DNA from 3 places in the Jeotgalicoccus sp. ATCC 8456 genome. Region 1 is predicted to be linked to each of the others. Evidence: riboswitches for the same ligand, from Rfam matches in the RefSeq annotation. Region 1 holds a riboswitch; each other region holds the start of a gene.
What was found. Region 1 has a riboswitch for thiamine pyrophosphate ahead of thiD (bifunctional hydroxymethylpyrimidine kinase/phosphomethylpyrimidine kinase). Riboswitches for the same ligand answer to the same signal wherever they lie in the genome.
Positions count from the first base shown of each region.

Region 2: linked by a shared signal. The riboswitch ahead of JEM45_RS07080 (ECF transporter S component) and the one ahead of thiD (bifunctional hydroxymethylpyrimidine kinase/phosphomethylpyrimidine kinase) in region 1 are both predicted to bind thiamine pyrophosphate.
Region 3: linked by a shared signal. The riboswitch ahead of JEM45_RS07410 (3-oxoacyl-ACP reductase) and the one ahead of thiD (bifunctional hydroxymethylpyrimidine kinase/phosphomethylpyrimidine kinase) in region 1 are both predicted to bind thiamine pyrophosphate.

Region 1 is NZ_CP066224.1:1,868,618-1,871,898, reverse strand. It holds gene thiM (hydroxyethylthiazole kinase) at 1-387, opposite strand, end outside; gene thiD (bifunctional hydroxymethylpyrimidine kinase/phosphomethylpyrimidine kinase) at 390-1,184, opposite strand; TPP riboswitch at 1,251-1,349, opposite strand; gene JEM45_RS09710 (ABC transporter permease) at 1,387-2,955, opposite strand; gene JEM45_RS09705 (ABC transporter ATP-binding protein) at 2,952-3,281, opposite strand, start outside.
Region 2 is NZ_CP066224.1:1,365,438-1,368,718, reverse strand. It holds gene JEM45_RS07085 (ABC transporter ATP-binding protein) at 1-1,357, opposite strand, end outside; gene JEM45_RS07080 (ECF transporter S component) at 1,317-1,898, opposite strand; TPP riboswitch at 1,959-2,049, opposite strand; gene JEM45_RS07075 (6-pyruvoyl trahydropterin synthase family protein) at 2,102-2,515, opposite strand; gene JEM45_RS07070 (pyruvate kinase) at 2,528-3,281, opposite strand, start outside.
Region 3 is NZ_CP066224.1:1,429,484-1,432,764, forward strand. It holds gene JEM45_RS07395 (thiazole synthase) at 1-433, opposite strand, end outside; gene thiS (sulfur carrier protein ThiS) at 435-635, opposite strand; gene JEM45_RS07405 (thiamine phosphate synthase) at 731-1,321, opposite strand; TPP riboswitch at 1,392-1,501, opposite strand; TPP riboswitch at 1,736-1,838, shown strand; partial or broken gene JEM45_RS07410 (3-oxoacyl-ACP reductase) at 1,944-2,692, shown strand; gene JEM45_RS07415 (NtaA/DmoA family FMN-dependent monooxygenase) at 2,705-3,281, shown strand, end outside.

The DNA.
Region 1 (3,281 bases):
AGACTCAACATCTAAACCTGCTAAGGCCATAATTTCTCCTGTATTTCCCTTAATTAAATCGACCTTATGGTTTTCTAATATATGGTTGATGACGTTTCTTCTAAAAGTGGAAGCACCATATCCAACAGGATCTATAATCAGAGGTACTTGACTCTGATTCGCTTCTCTTGCCGCTGTTTCATAGAGTTCGATTTTATCTTCACTACAAGTTCCTATGTTGATGAGTACAGCGCCACTATGCTTAATTATGTCAGCCATCTCCTTCTTCTCGCCACTCATAATTGGTGATGCACCGAGTGCAAGTAGGCTATTTGCAGTGAATGGTTTTACTACATCATTGGTAATACATAGAACGAGTGGATTAATGCGTCTTAAGAGTTCAATCATTGTTATTCTCCTTTATATGAAAAATGATTTACCGGCCCACTACCTTGCCCGATACCAGGTGCATGTTTAATAGCATCTGTTATATACGCCTTCGCTGTTTTAAACGCATCTTCCTTAGTATTACCCTTAGCGAGCTCTGCAGTAAGTACCGCTGAAAATGTACATCCTGTACCATGTGTTTGATCTGTGTCGATTCTTTCACTGGATAGTGTCGTAATACGCTCCCCATCATACATATAGTCTGTCGCATCGCCGTCTAAGTGACCACCTTTAATAATGACACTTTTGGCCCCCATTTCATCAACGATGAATTTTAAAGCATGTTCTATATCTGATGTGTTTTCTATCTTCTGTCCTGTAATTGCCTCTGCCTCATGTAGATTTGGTGTCACAATATCAGCGAGCGGAATGAGTGTATTGATGAGCGTATCCATCGATGCTGCGGTCATCAAACGGTCCCCACTTGTTGCAATCATCACAGGATCCATGACATAAGGAATATCATATTCTCTTATGTATTTTGCAATTAAGGTCATCATATCGGCTTCAGCAATCATGCCCGTTTTCATTGCTTTTGGCACTTGATCATCAAAAACACTCTTAAGTTCCTTTTCGATAAAATCTATCGGTACGTTATAGACATCCTGAACGCCTAATGTATTTTGTGCAACAAGTGAGGTGATAACAGCCATGCCGTATACATCTCTTGATGAGAATGCCTTGATATCAGCAGGGACACCTGCCCCACCTGTTGGATCAGTTCCAGCTATTGTTAACGCAGTTGGTAAAGTCATTATTAGATTCCTCCTAAAAAATAAGCCCACTTCCTGAAAAGAAGTGGGCTTATCAAAACGAATGCTGTATTCATTTTATTCGCACTTCCCTCCGCCAGCATAACCTGGATCAGGTAAAAAGGGACAAGTTTTCACTATCTCAGCCAATTGGCGCCCCTAGTGGTAAATGTTATTTAAATGTATTGTATCACATTGTACTTTAGTGTCAAAGAAGATTCCGTTTCCTTATACATATTAAACCGATAAGCATCATCACAATACCTAGACTTGTAACAATTACAACTGCTAACTCATCTAAACCTTCTATAGGAACATCGCTCAAGTAATAAAATGGACTCAGTTTTAAGAAGTTTTCATTTAAGTCAATCAAACTTCCTAAATAATTAACCAAGAATATATATGCCAGATATATCCAGACAAATATATGAAGTCTAGCATATATACCAATGAGTAATGAAGAGACTCCTATAATAAATACCATTGCAGCACTGTAATTAATAAGTCCTTTAATGTAATCGACTTCTGTGAGCTCTAGTCCTGTCACATTAATACTAGCTAAATACATTCCAACTAAGGTCAGTAAATAACTCAGTATACCCACTAAGTTCGCGTAAAACCAGTGTATTAAATATGCCGTTGTAAGTGAAATTCTATTATTTAACGTCGCCGCGTTCATCATCTCTAAACGTCCTGATTTTTCTTCTATTAAAAATCTACCATTCACCATTAAGGCAGGTACCGTCGCAATTAGTGCAGAGATTATAAATAGTAAATTTATAAAAAACATGGTGCCATCTTGACCTTCAAATGCGGCTTTAAGCATATCATTTTGACCGATGACTTGATCAAGATCTCCAAAAATAGAACCGTAAGATAAACCAACTATAAAGAGACCCACCATCCATGACATCATCAAGACCTTACTATTGATGAAGGCTAATCTAAAGTAGCTTGAGATTTTTCTTTCCTTCGGTTTTTTATCGATATTAAAATAACCGCTTCCTAAATCACGCTTGTAAAACAATACGTAACTTAAGGCCACTAATAGAATGACGATTGAGAATGGCATGAGCCATAGTCCAGATGATTCTATACCATAGGCTTCTATACGAGACAACCAGTGATAAGGAGAGAATACAGAAAATCTTGTATCCACCACATCCGTCATTGCTCTGTACAGGTATAAAGCAAGGAGAACGGTGAGTGTCAGACCAAATGTTAGATCTGCACTTTGGAATAATTGTCCGAAAGAAAGCGTCAGTACAAAGAATGAGAGTCCAAATAAGCTCAGACCTAGTGCGTAATATAAGTTTCCAGGTAAGCTTAATCCTTCAACATTGATAAGTTGTAATCCGACAACTAGGATAAAACAGACAAGTATATTGATTATGATACCTAACATGATTTGTGAACTGATGATCGTCGATTTCTTCGTACCTGTCGTTAGAATATATTCCGTTAAACCTTCTTCCTCTGCTTTTCTCCCAATTCCGTTTGCGATTAAAATATTAAACAGACCATGGAAGATTGCCATAATTAACAACATTTGGTGCGCAAACATTACCGGTGATGTGTAATCCCCCTCTGGAATCGGTCCAATTAAGGCCACCATTGCAGGGTTATCAACGGTCATTTTCATACCTAAGCGTTCTTCTTCAGTCCCATATAGTGTGTTAAATACACTGGGTATCGACAGTGAGATACCACATAAAATCAGAAGCCATAAGAAGACCTGAAAACGCACATTACGTCCGATCAATCTAAAATATGTCATTTTGCATCCTCGTAATATCTCATGAAGATATCCTCAAGTTTTGGTGGTGTTGTTTTTAATGATTTGAGATTATAGATCTTCAAATATCTTAAAAACTGAGGAATATCATTATTATCGATGAACATATGGTAACCATCACTGTCAGATGAAAAATCATGAATAAATTTTTGATGTTTTAACGCATCAATATTATCATCAGTTTCGATGATATATTCTACTCGAGTAATGTGCCTAAGATCATTCATAGTACCAGCTTCTATGATTTTACCGTCTCTGATTATAGCAATACGATTCGCAAGCTTTTCAACCTCAGAAAGAATATGGCT
Region 2 (3,281 bases), 500 kb from region 1:
TAATCATAATTATTGTTGTACCAGCTTTAACCAATTCATCAAAAAGTTCCAGCATAAAGAACGTGTTTTTTTGATCCAGTCCAAAAGTCGGCTCATCTAATAACAACAAATCAGGTATGCCACCTAATGCTGTTGCCACACTTAAGCGTCTCTTTTGCCCTGTGGATAATTCTAGTGGATTTAGATGGGCAGAATGTTCTAGCGAAAACATTTTTAAAATATCTTCTGTCTTCTGTTTTGCTAGATTCTCATCATATCGGTGTTCCATATTGATATATATTTCGTCATAAACTCTATGAGTTATAAATTGCAGTTCTGGATTTTGAAAAACTGGGTAGACATCTCCGATGATATCCTTTGTTTTCTTTACAAGCTTATTCTTATAGATAATTTGTCCTTGATGGGGAATCAACTTCATCAATGCACTAAGAAAACTTGATTTACCCGCACCATTTGGACCTTCTAATGTAAGCCATTGCCGAGACCTTATGTGTAAATGATCAATGTAAAGTATATCAATGCCGCGTCTGTCTATTTTCATATCTCTAATTTCTAATAAAGGCGCTCCGTCTTTATTACTTTGTACAAATTGTGGTGCTTGGTTCCACGACATTGGATGCCAGACGCCGTATTCATTAAGTAAGTCAACGTGGTGACTTAGTACAAATTTTGGATCTTTATCGAGAATAATTTCTCCATCATCATTCATTAGGATGACACGGTCGACCTTATCCCAAATATATTCAACTCGGTGTTCTACAATCACAACAGTTAGGTCGGACCAAATAGATAAAATCGTTTCCCAAAGATTTTTTGCAGAATCATCATCTAACATGCTTGTTGGTTCATCTAAAAATAAAGTGTCCGGTTCTTGTATGAGTGCTGCAGCAACAGATAGCTTTTGTTTCATCCCACCAGATAGTTGATTAATTGATAAGTCTAAAGGTACGTCTAGTCCAATTCTTTTTAAAGCGTTAGTCATCATGTTGTTCATCAGACTAGGAGCAATCCTCTGGTTTTCTAGGATAAATGCAAGTTCTTCTTCAACGGTTGGCATGGTGAACTGGGCATCAGGGTCTTGGAATACGTAGCTTGAAGCATTTGGTATATCTAAATAATCTGCTTTTACAGGTGTATGAATGACTTTAGGAATCAATCCGCCCATCACATTTAGTAAGGTGCTTTTACCGGAGCCAGAAGGACCGACAAGTAACACCTTTTCCCCTTTCTTAACACTTATATTGATGTTTGAAAATAATAGCTGCTCTGTCTCAGGGAATTTGAGTTTAAGGTTTTCGATATTTATATCAGTCATATTAAAAACCATCAGACGAATCGCTTTGTTTTTTACCAACATATTTTAAGACACCGGTCCCTTTTACACCTTCATAGAGTTTATGACCTAACCATCCGGCGACGATTGCGCCACTGATAATTCTGAAGATAAGCATCAGCATTAGGTTCCAAGTTTCTAAATGACCAAGGTAGCCATAATACCAATCAAGCGGAATTGTTGATAAGGCTGCTGCTACACCTGCGAGTACAGCTACATATAACTTAGTACTGTTATATCTATAGAGTAAGAAAATGATCTCACATGCCAGTCCTTGGAGTAGTCCATACATGATTAAGACGATATCGAACTGTAACAGAACGATCGTTTCTCCAGAAGCTGCTGCAAATTCTGCAAGTAAAGCGACACCCGGTTTTCTAATAATTAAATAAGCTACAATTGCAGCAATGAACCACATACCATAGACCAATTCATTGATGTGTAAACCAAGGGGCTGCAAGACGGTATATACACCATCCCAGAGAGAATAAAGTACTGCAAAAACTAAGGCGATGACAACTGTGATCAATACGTCTGTCAAAGTTAAAACATTGCTGTTTTTCATAGAATAAACCTCCGTGATTTTTACAAATAAAAAAACACACCACTAACGGAATGGTGTGCATATAAAAATATGCCACTTCCCTACGCTAGTATGATCTAGATCAGGTGATAAGGGTGATTCTCAGCCTTTACAGGCACCCCTAGTGGTGGTGATTTCAATATTTGATTATCTCAATCATAGTACACTTACACATTTTTGTGAAGTTAATTTGTAACAGTCACGCCGTGATTCGTACTTTCGTATAGGGTGACTTTAATTAAATCATCTTGCGGCTTTAAAATTTTGTTAAATTCATCTCTGATCCATAGTGCGATATTTTCCGCAGTAGTATTCATATTTACTAGCGTCTCATTTAATATCTGCCCATCTAAAAGCGGCCGGATTTTATTGTGGTATAAGGCGTCAATAGCCATAAAGTCAGTCGCTAAACCGGACTCATCAATTGGTGAGTTCACATCAACCGTCAATCTATAGGTGTGGTTGAGTAAATCTTTATACTGTGTTTTGAAAAAAAAGATTCGATTATCACAAGTGAATGTGTAATGGAGATGAATGGTGACCTGTTCTTTCTTATAGGCAAAATTGCTTGGTGCTTGTATATGACTCAGTGTTGACATAGTTTTCATCCTTTACTCATTAAAGAGTGCCTTAGATATGTTTAGGGCTCTTAACATTGCTGTTTTTTTATAGTTATGGTCTTCGCTCTTAATCAGTATATCATTCACTGTTTTAACACCTTCTACAATGTAATCTCCCTTGTTTAGCATAATACACTCTGCTCTTGCACCTGCGACAACATCAGATATTTCTGAACGTGTTGGGATACCGTTCTTAATCAGAGATTCTAATACTTGAGTTGCCCAAATCATTGGAATGTGTGCAGCCTCACATATCCATAATAGTTCTTCTTGAATTTCACTCAAGCGTTCATAGCCGATTTCTACAGCGAGGTCTCCACGAGCGAGCATGACACCAAAAGGTCTGTGTGAGGCGGCTTCGGCTATGATATTAGGGAATTCTTTTATGGCTTCTACAGTTTCGATTTTAGCAATAATAGGCATGTCTTTATTGTCATCAGGGAGCTTATCCTGTAATACCGATTCGATAAAAGTCATATCCTCTTTTGATTTAACGAAGGAAAAAGCGATCAAATCGGCATGTTGGCTAGCAAAATCTAAGTCTACTAAATCTTTTTCTGTTAAGACGTTTAAATCGATATCTACATCTGGGAAATTAATGCCTTTCTCTGTCTTAATTTTAACGCCATTTTCTTTAGTTACTTTAGTCACTTTTAAAATTAGGCCTGAGTCAAGAACCTCTGTTACCTTAGCCTCAACTTGACCGTCGTCAATCTTAATCAGTTGCCCAACATCAATATTTTTA
Region 3 (3,281 bases), 440 kb from region 1:
CAAGTCTTTCGAGTCTTTTTGCAAGCACGACATCGTTTGAAATATATGGACAGACTGTATAACCTTTGTCCAGCAGTATTTGACACGCTTCGTATGTCGCAATTGGGTCAGGCAGTAATGTCTTATCATCACCAATAATCTCAACTTTAATCATGTCACAGACACCCGCATGTCTTGCGATTTCTGCGATGCGTACAGTTTCTTCCACTGTTTTCGCCCCTGCTGTATTCGGAAATGTCGTGTATTTTCTTAAATCAATATTTGCCAGCGGGTTGGGCAGGTCTTTATCAAATAAGTTCATACGTCTGACAGCGAAAGTCAGCACTTCTGTACCTGACGCTTCAATTGCAGCGGCCTGTATTTTCTCATCTGAGAACTTTCCAGTACCTAAAAATAGCCTTGAGTTAAATTTTAAATCTCCAATTTCTAACATATTATCCGCCTCCTACAAATTCTAATAATTCAAGTCGATCATTATTTTTCACTTCTTGTTGTTTAAATACACTTTTTTTTATCAATTCCCCATTGTGTTCCACTACAATACGATTATCATCTACATCCAGGTGGTCCAGCAGGGTAGCTATGGTAATATCCGTTTCAAAATAATGGAGTTCTCCGTTAACGGTGCACTGCATATTGTTTCATCCTTTCAAGTGATAGATTTTTAAGTACTGCGACAGCTGGGAAGTGTATTAACCACTTTATAATGTCTAAGCTATGGAGCATTTGCTTACATCAAATTTAATATTTGACCTTTTTCTTTTAACCTGGTGATTTGATTGGGTGAAGCATCCATAAATGCAGAAATTGCCGAGATACCACTGAATCCTGTCGGTAATTGATTGATAGTTGTTAAATTGATACCGCCAAGTGCTATCACAGGAATATCATAAGACAGTGCATCACGTACTTCTTGATGTGTACGCGGTGGCAAAAATTTCTTTGAACTCGATTCAAATATATGGCCGTATAATACAAAGTCGAGATGATTGTCCTGTGCTTTCTTGACAGATTCAGGTGAATGAGCAGACATGCTGACTGAAATATCCGGATGTTCTTTTTTATACGTTAATGCAGTTGGATCGTTTTCTCTAAAGTGGATGGCAGTTAAACGAAAAGATTCCAGCAATTTAGTCGAAGTATGAATGATGATTTTTTCTTTAGGGAAACCTGATTGAATAAGCTGACAAAGGAAAGATGATAACTCGTTGTCGGACATGGGTGTACGAAGTAAAAGATAATCGATACAGGATGAAATCGTATTGAAATGAACAATGTCCTTGGAAATTAATATCTTAAAATGTGTAATTGCAATAAGCATTATGTCACCCCTTAATATAAAAAAGCGCTGTTTTTCTATATAGAAAAACAGCGCAAGTATGCATCAACACATATTACTTTCGCCACTTTCCTACGCCAGTATGAACTGTATCAGGTTCCCGGAATCCCAAAGTCTACACTTTAATCTCAGCCTTTTTCAAAGACACTTCCAGTGGTCTTAACTATTTAATTTTCCAATCAATAACTTCAAGTTACTCTAAAAAGTTAAATATTGCAAATAAAATTATATTTTAATTATACTGATAACTATCTTTTAACATTTACTCAATCATATAGGAACTAGATAGCAGTACAGTTACAGAATTGAATTTGAATTGTGTTTGTTCCAATTCACATAATTTGTGATTTACTTGACGTATCTTCGTAAAGTAATACAATGATGTTAAATAGAATAGATTCGCACTAGGGGCGTTTTTATAAACTGAGATGAGGGTAACCTCAGACCCTTTGAACCTGATCCAGTTAAAACTGGCGTAGGAAAGTGTTACATCGATACAGTTGTATATCTATGTCTTTGCGGGCATATAATTTACTCTCGGTACGTAACTTTCCTATGAAGGCTGCGTATTTTTTTATTCTAAAAAATTATAGGAGTGATTTATTTGACAAGGACAGTTTTAGTAACGGGAAGTGGAAGAGGACTTGGTAGCTATATCGTAAAAGCACTAAGTGAAAAAGGTTTTAATGTCATAATTAACTACAACAACAGTAAAGAAGAATCAGAGAAGTTAAAAAACGAAATTGGAGCACAAGCCATTGCGATTCAAGCGGACATTACAGACCGTGAAGCAGTTGAGCAGTTAGTTAAAAAGGAACTGAACATTTCGGACAGATTGATGTTGTTGTAAACAATGCACTCGTTAACTTTAAATTTGATCCAACCGCTCAAAAATCATTCAAAGATTTGACTTATAAAGATTACGAGCAACAGTTAGACGGGACACTAAAAGCTGCATTCAACGTATCACAAAGTGTAATACCACAGTTTTTAGAACGTAAAGACGGTGCAATTATTAGTATTGGAACTAATCTATATCAAAATCCTGTAGTACCATATCACGAGTACACCACTGCAAAAGCTGCTTTAATTGGGTTCACCAGAAACGTTGCAGCAGAACTTGGACAGTATGGTATCCGAGCAAATGTTGTTTCTGGCGGTTTACTGAAAACAACAGACGCAAGTGCAGTCACAACACCAGAAGTATTTGATTTAATCGCACAGTCCACACCATTGAGAAAAGTAACAACCCCACAAGACGTTGCTAATATGGTTGTTTATCTTTGTTCTGAGGCAGCAGATGGGGTTACAGGGCAAAACATCACGGTAGACGGCGGACTTACTATGAACTAGGCGGTATATATTATGAATAATTCTAAACAGTTAAATATAGGAATTTTATTGTATGGTGTGGGTCACCATCAGGCAGCATGGTTAGAAGACGATTCGAGTGTCAATGAATTCACGACAATTGAATATTATGAAAATCTGGCAAAAATTGCAGAACGCGGAAAATTTGATGCCGTATTTTTCGCAGATTCACAAGCCTTCCCCGCAGATAGTCCAACAGAATTACCAGCGAGTTATTTTGACCCAATGATTGCATTAACTGCTATGAGTAAAGTCACAGATAACGTTGGACTTGTTTCAACTATTTCAGGTACATTTAATAACCCATTTACCACAGCAAGACAGTTACTCACATTGCAACACATAACAAAAGGACGCATGGGATGGAATCTAGTGACATCAATGACCGACCGCGAAGCACAAAACCACAGTATACCTGAATTGCCTGAGAGAGCCGTTCGTTATAAGAAAGCGGATGAATTTGCTGAAGTCATGAATAAATTATTTGAATCGTGGTCAATTGAAAGCTACAAGCCAGATAAAGAAAATAACACAATTACTAAAAATAAGAATATTCAGCCATTCAATCACA